DNA from 3 places in the Flavobacterium sp. KKT103 genome. Region 3 is predicted to be linked to each of the others. Evidence: riboswitches for the same ligand, from Rfam matches in the RefSeq annotation. Region 3 holds a riboswitch; each other region holds the start of a gene.
What was found. A riboswitch is a leader RNA that binds a small molecule or an ion and turns the genes downstream of it on or off. The one in region 3 is predicted to bind S-adenosylmethionine.

Region 1: linked by a shared signal. The riboswitch ahead of ACZ2G0_RS05765 (homocysteine S-methyltransferase family protein) and the one ahead of ACZ2G0_RS10850 (Na+/H+ antiporter NhaC family protein) in region 3 are both predicted to bind S-adenosylmethionine.
Region 2: linked by a shared signal. The riboswitch ahead of thrA (bifunctional aspartate kinase/homoserine dehydrogenase I) and the one ahead of ACZ2G0_RS10850 (Na+/H+ antiporter NhaC family protein) in region 3 are both predicted to bind S-adenosylmethionine.

The regions. Positions count from the first base shown of each region.
Region 1 is NZ_CM145766.1:1,364,160-1,367,444, forward strand. It holds gene ACZ2G0_RS05760 (NAD(P)/FAD-dependent oxidoreductase) at 1-1,052, shown strand, start outside; SAM riboswitch class I at 1,145-1,260, shown strand; gene ACZ2G0_RS05765 (homocysteine S-methyltransferase family protein) at 1,507-2,508, shown strand; gene metH (methionine synthase) at 3,173-3,285, shown strand, end outside.
Region 2 is NZ_CM145766.1:1,347,050-1,350,334, forward strand. It holds gene metK (methionine adenosyltransferase) at 1-578, opposite strand, end outside; gene ACZ2G0_RS05695 (hypothetical protein) at 1,271-1,474, shown strand; SAM riboswitch class I at 1,653-1,761, shown strand; gene thrA (bifunctional aspartate kinase/homoserine dehydrogenase I) at 1,963-3,285, shown strand, end outside.
Region 3 is NZ_CM145766.1:2,534,487-2,537,771, forward strand. It holds gene ACZ2G0_RS10840 (hypothetical protein) at 1-281, shown strand, start outside; gene ACZ2G0_RS10845 (cytochrome-c peroxidase) at 340-1,524, opposite strand; SAM-I-IV-variant riboswitch at 1,751-1,847, shown strand; gene ACZ2G0_RS10850 (Na+/H+ antiporter NhaC family protein) at 1,907-3,229, shown strand.

The DNA of each region.
Region 1 (3,285 bases), 1.2 Mb from region 3:
TGATTGAAACAGATATCCTAATAATAGGAGCAGGCCCAACCGGTCTTTTTGCAGTTTTTGAAGCAGGATTATTAAAATTAAAATGCCATATATTAGATGCTTTGCCACAAGCAGGTGGGCAGTTATCTGAGTTATATCCTAAAAAACCTATTTATGATATTCCAGGTTTTCCTGAAGTATTAGCAGGAGATTTAGTAGATAATTTAATGGAACAAATCAAGCAGTTCGAGCCAGGTTTTACTCTTGGAGAACGCGCTGAGACTATCGATAAACAAGAAGACGGAAGTTTTATTGTGACTTCAAATGAAGGGACTAAATTCCATGCTAAGGTAATTGCAATTGCTGGAGGGTTAGGAAGTTTTGAGCCTAGAAAACCATTAATCGAGGGAATCAATTTCTACGAAAATAAAGGAATCAAATATTTTATCAAAGATCCAGAAGAGTTTAGAGATAAAAGAGTGGTTATTGCCGGTGGAGGAGATTCAGCATTAGACTGGAGTATTTTCTTGACAGATGTCGCTTCAGAGGTGACTTTGATTCACCGTCGTAATGAATTCCGTGGTGCATTAGATTCTGTTGAAAAAGTACAAGAATTAAAAGATGCTGGAAAAATTCGCATGATTACACCAGCTGAGGTAGTAGGATTGAACGGAGCAGAGCACATCGAGTCGATTGTTATCGACGAGAATGGAGCTAACCGTACCATTGACACCGATTATTTTATTCCGCTTTTTGGTCTTACACCTAAGTTAGGTCCTATTGGAAATTGGGGACTTGAAATTGAGAAAAACGCTATCAAAGTAAACAACGCTTTAGACTACCAAACGAACATTCCAGGAATTTTTGCCATTGGAGATGTCAATACTTACCCGGGTAAATTAAAGTTGATTCTTTGTGGTTTCCATGAGGCTACATTAATGTGCCAAGCGGCCTACCAAATCATCAATCCAGGAAAACGTTATGTGTTGAAATACACTACAGTTTCAGGAGTAGACGGATTTGATGGAACTCGTAAAGAAGCTCCAAAAGCTGTTGTTAAAGCAATAGTTTAACAAAATTACCTATACAAGTTAAAAAATTAAGCGCTAATACTTGCGAGTATTAGCGCTTTATCTTTTCTTTGCAGTGTTCCTATATTTATTGAAAGTTATCACGAAAGGCGGAGGGAAAGACCCGATGAAACCTTAGCAACCCTTTATCTTATAAAGAAGGTGCTACATTCTACTTAATGCTGAACACAGTATCTAAGATAGATAACACAAGAATACGTCTCACGTATTTCTCAACAATTTTCTTGACAACATATCGATATTTTTTTTAGAGCAGATCAACGGTGCATTTTAACCACGATCCCTCCTGCTGTACGCTATATCTATTGCGCCGAACACCGGCACAATAGGATGCCGCTTCCATCAGGGCTAAAGACAAACAATAGTGAACTTTAAGAACTATTAATCAAAAGTATTTATCTCAATTCATATTGTGATTTACAAGAAATAAAAAGTTATGTCAAGCATTCACGAAGCCATTAAAAAAAACATACTCATCCTCGATGGAGCCATGGGAACCATGTTGCAACGTTACAATTTCTCTGAAGAAGATTTTAGAGGAGAACGTTTTAAAGATTTTCCACATTCTCTAAAAGGGAACAACGATTTACTATCACTAACACAGCCACAAGCCATAAAAGCGGTGCACGCTGCGTATTTTGAAGCCGGAGCTGATATCGTTGAAACCAATACGTTCTCAGGAACCACCATCGGTATGGCCGATTATTTCTTGGAAGAATACGTGTACGAATTGAATTATGAGTCGGCTAAACTGGCCCGCGAAGTAGCCGATGAATTCACCGCCAAAAATCCCAACAAACCGCGTTTTGTAGCGGGTTCAATAGGGCCAACAAATAGAACAGCGAGTATGTCACCAGACGTAAACGATCCAGGATACAGAGCAGTAACTTTTGATGATTTGCGTATTGCGTACAAGCAGCAAGTCGAAGCGTTAATTGACGGCGGAAGCGATATTTTATTAGTCGAAACTATTTTTGACACACTAAATGCCAAAGCCGCACTTTTTGCCATTGAAGAAGTAAAAGACGATCGCAATATCGATATTCCAATCATGGTTTCTGGAACGATTACCGATGCCTCAGGAAGAACACTTTCTGGACAAACGGTAGAAGCTTTTTTAGTTTCGGTGTCGCATATTCCGTTGTTGAGTGTGGGTTTCAATTGCGCTCTTGGAGCGGATTTATTGAAACCCTACTTACAAACCTTGTCACAAAACACCGCATTCAATGTATCAGCGCATCCTAATGCAGGATTGCCAAACGCTTTTGGAGAATACGACGAAACCCCAGAAGAAATGCAAGCCCAAATAAAAACCTATCTCGACGATAATTTAGTAAACATCATAGGTGGATGTTGTGGTACAACACCAGAACATATTAGGTTAATTGCAGATATCGCTAAGGATTACAAACCAAGAGTTTCGGAGGCAGTGATGTAGTTTGTCATTCCGAGGAACGAAGGAATCACGTAGCGATAGTAACTGAAGTAATTCTTCCTTAAAGGAAGTCAGATAATAGAAATAATGTTGATGAGATATGCTGAGTGAGATTGCGTCGTTCCTCGCAATGACAAGAAAGCACACGTTTGTCATTCCGAGGAACGAAGGAATCATATTACGAGAGCAACTGAGGTGATTCTTAATTTGAATCAAAAAGAGGAGATTATATGAAAGGAAATGTTGGATCCGATTGCGTCGTTCCTCGCAATAGCAAGAAAACCGGATTTGTCATTCTGACGAAGGAAGAATCTCATCAAGTTGCTCCAATAGCGGAGATTCTTTTTCGTCAAAGGACAAGGCTGTAGAATTAATACCGTTGAGGTAGTAGTAAGATTGCTTCGTTCCTCGCAATGACAAACAGGAATAAGAATGACAATTGAAATGGCAATGACATCGAATTCAAAAATCTACGTGAAGGATTGCTTCGCCAGTTCGCTCCGCTCGTGTGCAGTGAAAAGCCCACAGTGAAGTGTAGCGATAGCGAAACGTAGCGAGGACTTGAAACGTAAAGCCTGACCCGAAGAGAAGCGGAGGGACACGCCCAAAAGAAAAAGGAATTTTATAGCACCAGATTTTAAGTCTGTTGAAAAAATAAAAAATAAAAATGGCAGAACAAGAAACTAGAAGAAACCTTGTGTTAGCGGGATTAGAGCCTTTGATCATTACGCCAGATAGCGTATTTGTGAATATTGGGGAGCGTACCAATGTAACAGGTTC
Region 2 (3,285 bases), 1.2 Mb from region 3:
TCATCGTGTTGTGTCGAAATAACAATCGCGTCAATACGAGTAGGCTTGTTGTCGTCGCTATATTCTAAAGTCACTTGTGATTTAGCGTCAGGACGTAAATAAGTGATTTCGTTATTTTCTCTTCTTAAAATTGCTAATTCTTGCAATAGTTTATGAGAAAGGTCTAATGCTAATGGCATGAAATTTTCTGTTTCATTAGTAGCATAACCAAACATCATTCCTTGATCTCCAGCTCCCTGTTCTTCTGGGCTAGAACGATCAACTCCTTGATTAATATCAGCAGATTGCTCGTGAATAGCAGAAAGAATACCACAAGAGTTTGCCTCAAACATATATTCTGACTTCGTGTAGCCAATTTTTTTGATTACATCACGTGCAATTTGTTGTACATCTAAATAGGTGTTAGACTTTACTTCTCCAGCCAATATAACTTGACCTGTAGTTACTAAAGTTTCACAAGCTACCTTTGAGTTGGCATCAAAAGCTAAAAAGTTGTCAATTAATGCGTCTGAAATTTGATCTGCAATTTTGTCTGGATGTCCTTCACTCACAGATTCTGACGTAAATAAATAAGCCATAATATATAGTATTTTTAAATTAAGCGAGGAAAAAACAATGCAACTACAAAGGCTAAAGGAGAGTTTCTGCTTTAGCATTTTTTCTACTGAATTTTTTTTCAGTAGTCATAATGAATTCCATTCATTATGAAGAGGTTGCAATCAGTTCAAATTTTTCCTCTTGTATTCGAATGCAAAGGTAGGAAACCATTTTGAATTACAAATTAAACCGCTCTTTTTTGTTCTAAAAATATTTTGGGGTAGATTTTATAGTTTTCAATTGGAATGATTTTTATGTACAAGGCACTTTTAAGAGAGTAATCGTTGAAATTTAGGTACGATTGTAGGGTCTTTTTAAAAGAACAGTGTGCGATTTTAACAATTTGTTCAGAATACAAAGCGTAATTGTTATACTATTTTAGGTCTATGTTATGAAATTATACTATTTTGATTAAATCAATGTTAAAATACTGTAAATCATTAGGTAGAGATGTAAAAATTCTTGAAATTTGTGAAAATAAAATACCAAAAATGAATTTAATTCTTCTTGTTAGTTTAAAAATGAAATCGAAATCATCCATTGGGAAGTGATTGCCTTACACTATATATAAGTTTGCAGCAGCCTCCCAATATTTGGGAGGCTTTTTTTTTAACTTGAAGGAAACTCGACAAAAGCAGTAAGTATTAAAAACAACAACTAATTCGATAAAAATATGAAAGCAATTAATAGCATATCTAAAGCAATAGGTTTTTTTAAAAACCTAAGAACAAAGAAAAGTCCAATTATCTTTACAGTAGATGATTTAATCAATCCAAGGTTTGGAATCAACGATTTTGAAGTGAAAAACAGCAGTAAGACACCAAATTCTCTACAGGTTTTGATGTACTCAAAAGAGAATGATACACTTTTTATCTAAAGTGATGTACGCTATACTTTTTTGTCTAACACACGCAAGGTGAAATGAATTTCGAACTTCATTTTTTCCTTGCGTTTTTATTTTAGCTTAAGACTAAAACGAAATCAAAGCTGAATATAGTTGCAAATAAAAAAAATAAGTAGTTAATTTGCCTTTCGTAGTTCATACACGTATTGAAATGTTATAAAGAAAGGAAGAGGGAATAGACCCGATGAATCCTTAGCAACCCTTCGAGTAATCGAAGAAGGTGCTGCATTCTACCACTCCCAAAAGTGGAAAGATAACAACAAGAATTTTTCTAGAATACACCTAGTTTTTTCTTTTTAATATTTCCAAATACAAATCAAACAATAAAAGATTTGACATTGGATAAAAAACCAACACAGCTTACCTTACACAATTTCACCACTCACAATGGTGCTTTTTATGCTTCCCTAAACTTAAGTTATCAAATTTTTGGAGCTCCTTTGCATACCGCTCCAATTGTTATGATTAATCATGCCTTAACGGGAAATTCGCAAGTAATTGGCGAATCAGGATGGTGGAATGATATTGTAGGCATAGACAAAACAATTGATACCCGAAAATATACCATTGTATCTTTTGATGTGCCTGGAAACGGCTTTAACTCGGATACCATTGAGAACTACAGAGATTTTATTGCTAGAGATATCGCTCGAATATTTATCGAAGGACTTGGTGTTCTCAAGATTGATTCTTTATTTGCTCTCATCGGAGGTTCAGTAGGTGGCGGTATCGCCTGGGAAATTTTGGCCTTAGAACCTAAACTAGCGCAAAATTTTATTCCCATTGCTACTGATTGGAAAGCCACTGACTGGCTGATTGCTAATTGTTATTTGCAAGAGCAAATCTTGAATAATTCTAAAAAGCCAATCGAAGATGCACGCATACATGCTATGTTGTGTTACCGTACGCCCGAATCATTCAAGGAAAAATTTAATCGCGATATCAATGCCGAATTAGAAACTTTTAAAGTGGAAAGTTGGTTGAACTACCATGGCGAAAAATTAGAAAAAAGGTTTCAGCTAGCGGCCTACAAAATGATGAATCAATTGCTTAAAACGATTGATATTACCCGAAATCATGAATCGCTGGAAAGTATAATTGCGAAAGTGGAGGCGAACATCTATATCGTGGGAATCAATTCAGATTTATTCTTTACCGCCAAAGAAAATAGGGATACCTATGTCGAAATCAAGAAATTTAAAAGTAATGTATTTTATAGCGAAATTGACTCGCAGCACGGTCACGACGCTTTTTTGATGGAATACGAACAATTAGACAATTTATTAGAAGTTGTTTTCAAAAATAAAAAACAGATGAAAATAGTAAAATTCGGTGGTAAATCGTTAGCAAATGGAGATGGAATTAATGCGGTTTTAAATATTATTGAAAGTAAAATAAACCAAGAGGAAAAGATTGCTGTGGTCGTTTCAGCGCGAGGCAAAGCAACTGATGAATTAGAGGATATTTTGACTATCGCTGCTAAAAACGGAAACTATAAGCCTTTGCTAGAGAGTTTTAAATCCTATCAAAAAGATGGTTTTGATGCAGTCGATTTTTCGGCAGAATTTGATAAGCTTGACAAATTATTGGAAGGCGTAAGCTTGATTGGTGATTATAGCAATAAAATCAAAGATCAAATCTTAGCGCAAGGCGAAGTACTTGCGGCAAAATTAGTGGTGTTTTTGTTAAACCAAAAAAACATTCCTGCAAAGCTAGCCGATACAAGAGAACTGATTATTACCGACTCAAATTTTGGAGATGCACAGCCATTGGAGGCTATTTCG
Region 3 (3,285 bases):
TGGTAGGTTCTACTGGAACGGTCCAAAATGATGGTAGCTTGAAAATAAAAAATGGTGGTTTAAATGACAAGATTGTTGAAGGACACCAATTTGCAAAAACAGGAAGAAAATACTCTTGGCCAGCACAAATGATTAAAGAAGAAATTAGTCTTATTGAAGTGGTTTGGTACGAAACTTTTAATGATAAATCAAAAGCAATCCCTACAGCAGTAGAAGGACAGGTACTACAGAACTTCTTAGATGAAAATGGTAGATTACCAAGATGGAATGTTGCATTTTAATAGCAACTAATAAATAAGAAAGACCCCAATTCTACTAGTAGACTTGGGGTCTTTTTTTTTAATTAAAAGGCGAAGACCATTTTGGATCAGTATAGACAGCAGTTCCAGTAAGTGTTTTTAAGAAAGCAATAACTGAATTTACCTCGGTCGCGGTTAAGTGTAATTTTTGACCGAAGCCGTTTGGTCTTAATCTAGGATCTAAGTTAGTATTGCCAGCTGCTAAGGTTATCGTTCCATAATGGCCAATAACGGTTTGGATGGTCTCTAGATTTCCGGTATGCATAAACGGACCATTAGTAGTACCATCCGGTTTTAAAATATCTCGTAAAGAAGGTGCTTTGGTATTCGTAATATCAATTCCGGGACTATTTAATATGCCGATTATTCCATTATTCTTGCTGTTGGGATCAATAGTAAACTCTGGCGCTACATGACAAGATGCGCAACCTAATCCACCGCTTGTCCTGTTACCATCAGCATCGAAAATAGCGGCAGATAGAAAGAGTGTTTTACCCTGATTTTCTTGTGCCGAAAAGTTTGGGAAATTTTGAGTATCGTTTGCTACTAACGCTCTCCCTAAATCATATTTTGAATCGAAGGACTGTATACTTCTAACGAACTGTGATAAGGCAAGCTGAATTTTGTTTTCTGTTATGTCTTCTGAGCCATAAGTGTATTTAAATAATTCTTTATAGTATCCTATGTTTTGAAGTTTTGCTATTAAACTGTTTAAATTTCCATCACCTAAGGTACCACTGAATCCCATCTCGATGTGATTTTGAATGGGCTGTGTTGTTTGGTTTTCTAGATTTACCGCGCGCTCATCCCAAAAGAATTTACTTTCTGCTGAAAAGCGTGTATTTATTAAACGCATCGAATGCCTTGTTGTAGTGCCATTCACCCCTTTACTAGCTACAGCGCCATCTCCGAACGCATTAGATTGAATATGACACGAAGAACAAGAAATGGTGTTATTAGAAGAAAGATTTTTGTCATAAAATAAAATGCGACCTAAAGTAGCTCCTTTGTTAGTAATAGTATTTCCTGCGGTATTATCAAGTCTAATATAGGAAGGAATGGATTGACTGGCATAATTAAGTAAATTGTTTAAATCGATCTTGCCAGAAAAGGTCGCGGTCACATTGGGATAGGAATTAACACTAGCGTAATCAGAAGAATCAGTAGAATTACCACAAGCGGTTAAAAGAATGCTTAACGTAATTACAATTAAGTAGTTTTTCATAAAATAATTTAAGGAGTGACTGTTTTGCTAATTATTGGGAAATGTAGCCTTAATGTTTTGACTATTTTTGCTGTAAAAGGTTTAATGCTGCTAAACATTTTATTTTTTAACAAATTTTATTTCTTTTTAAAATATCCTTTTTTCCAATTGTTCGTCTTTTTGTTATTGGCTTGATTTTTTACTAGTTTGAATTTTTTATTATTCAAAGATTAATGGCTACTTTTGCAGCCGTTATCACGAATCTCATTATGAGATAGCAACCTGCAACAACGAGCAAGGTGCTAAAACGATAAGCCAAATCCTTTGGAAAAAATGTTGTTTTCACACAAACACTATCGGATTTTACTTGTCGTTCTAATTGTTTCATTTAGTACACATTTTTATGACAAATCATTCTAGAACAAAAGGAAATGCCTGGGCATTAATTCCGTTATTCATTTTTATTTTTACTTTTTTAGGAGCCGGAATTTGGCTTAACGATTTTTACGCTTTTCCGTCGCCAGTAGCCGTGGTTCTTGGAATTATAGCTGCCTTTCTACTTTACAAATCCAGTACCGATACTAAAGTAGAAACGCTTATTGCGGGCTGTGGCGAAAGCAAAATCATGACCATGTGTTTGATTTATTTGCTAGCCGGTGCCTTTGCAGTGGTCAGTAAAGCAATGGGCGGTGTTGATGCAGTAGTAAGTCTTGGAATCAATAATATTGATGTGGCTTATTTTCCGTTAGGGATATTTTTAATTGCTGCTTTTTTGTCAACTGCAACGGGAACATCAGTAGGTGCGATTGTAGCGATTGGTCCTATTGCAGTGAGTTTAGCAACTTCTAGTGGAGCTTCGTTACCACTAATTGCAGGAGCTTTATTAGGTGGCTCGATGCTAGGTGATAATTTATCAATGATATCAGATACGACTATTGCTGCCACACAATCATTAGGCACCGACTTGAAAGATAAATTTAAAATCAATTTATTTATTGCTTTTCCGGCCGCTATTATTACCATATTGCTTTTCTTTTATTTAGGACTGAATTCAGATATTACCGCAGTGCCTATTGCTAAAACCGACTTTGAATGGATTGCCATTGTTCCTTATGTTTTAGTGATTGTGCTTGCTCTAGTTGGGGTAAATGTTTTTACGACTTTGGTAATTGGTACTATAGCAGCGGGATTAATAGGTTTGTATGGAAATCATTTTACGGTAATGGAATTTACTCAAAAAATCTATGAAGGATTTACGAGTATGACTGAGATTTTTTTATTGTCGATGTTGTCAGGTGGTTTAGCGGCGATGGTGGATAAAGCAGGTGGAATTGATTATATTCTGCATCAAATAAAAAGACGAATCAAAAGCAAGAAATCAGCACAAATGGGAATTGGAACTTTGGTTGGATTAACCAATCTTGCTATTGCTAATAATACGGTTTCGATTGTAATAACAGGGACAATTGCCAAGGAAATTAATGACGAATACGATTTGAATCCTAAGAAAACCGCAGCGATATTGGATATATTTTCGTGCGTAATTCAGGGGATTTTACCGTATGGAGCGCAAGTTCTTTTGATTTTGAGCTTTGCCGATGGCAAATTAGATTTTTTTGATTTAATTGGGAATGCTTTTTATCATTTGTTTTTATTGTTGTTTACTGTGGTGGCTATTTATGCTGGTTTTTGGGATAAGTTAGTGCATCGTTATTTTAAACTATAAACTTCCTGTTTTTTGAAGGTAATTCAGATTGAAATTTTTTTTAAAAAAGGAAATAG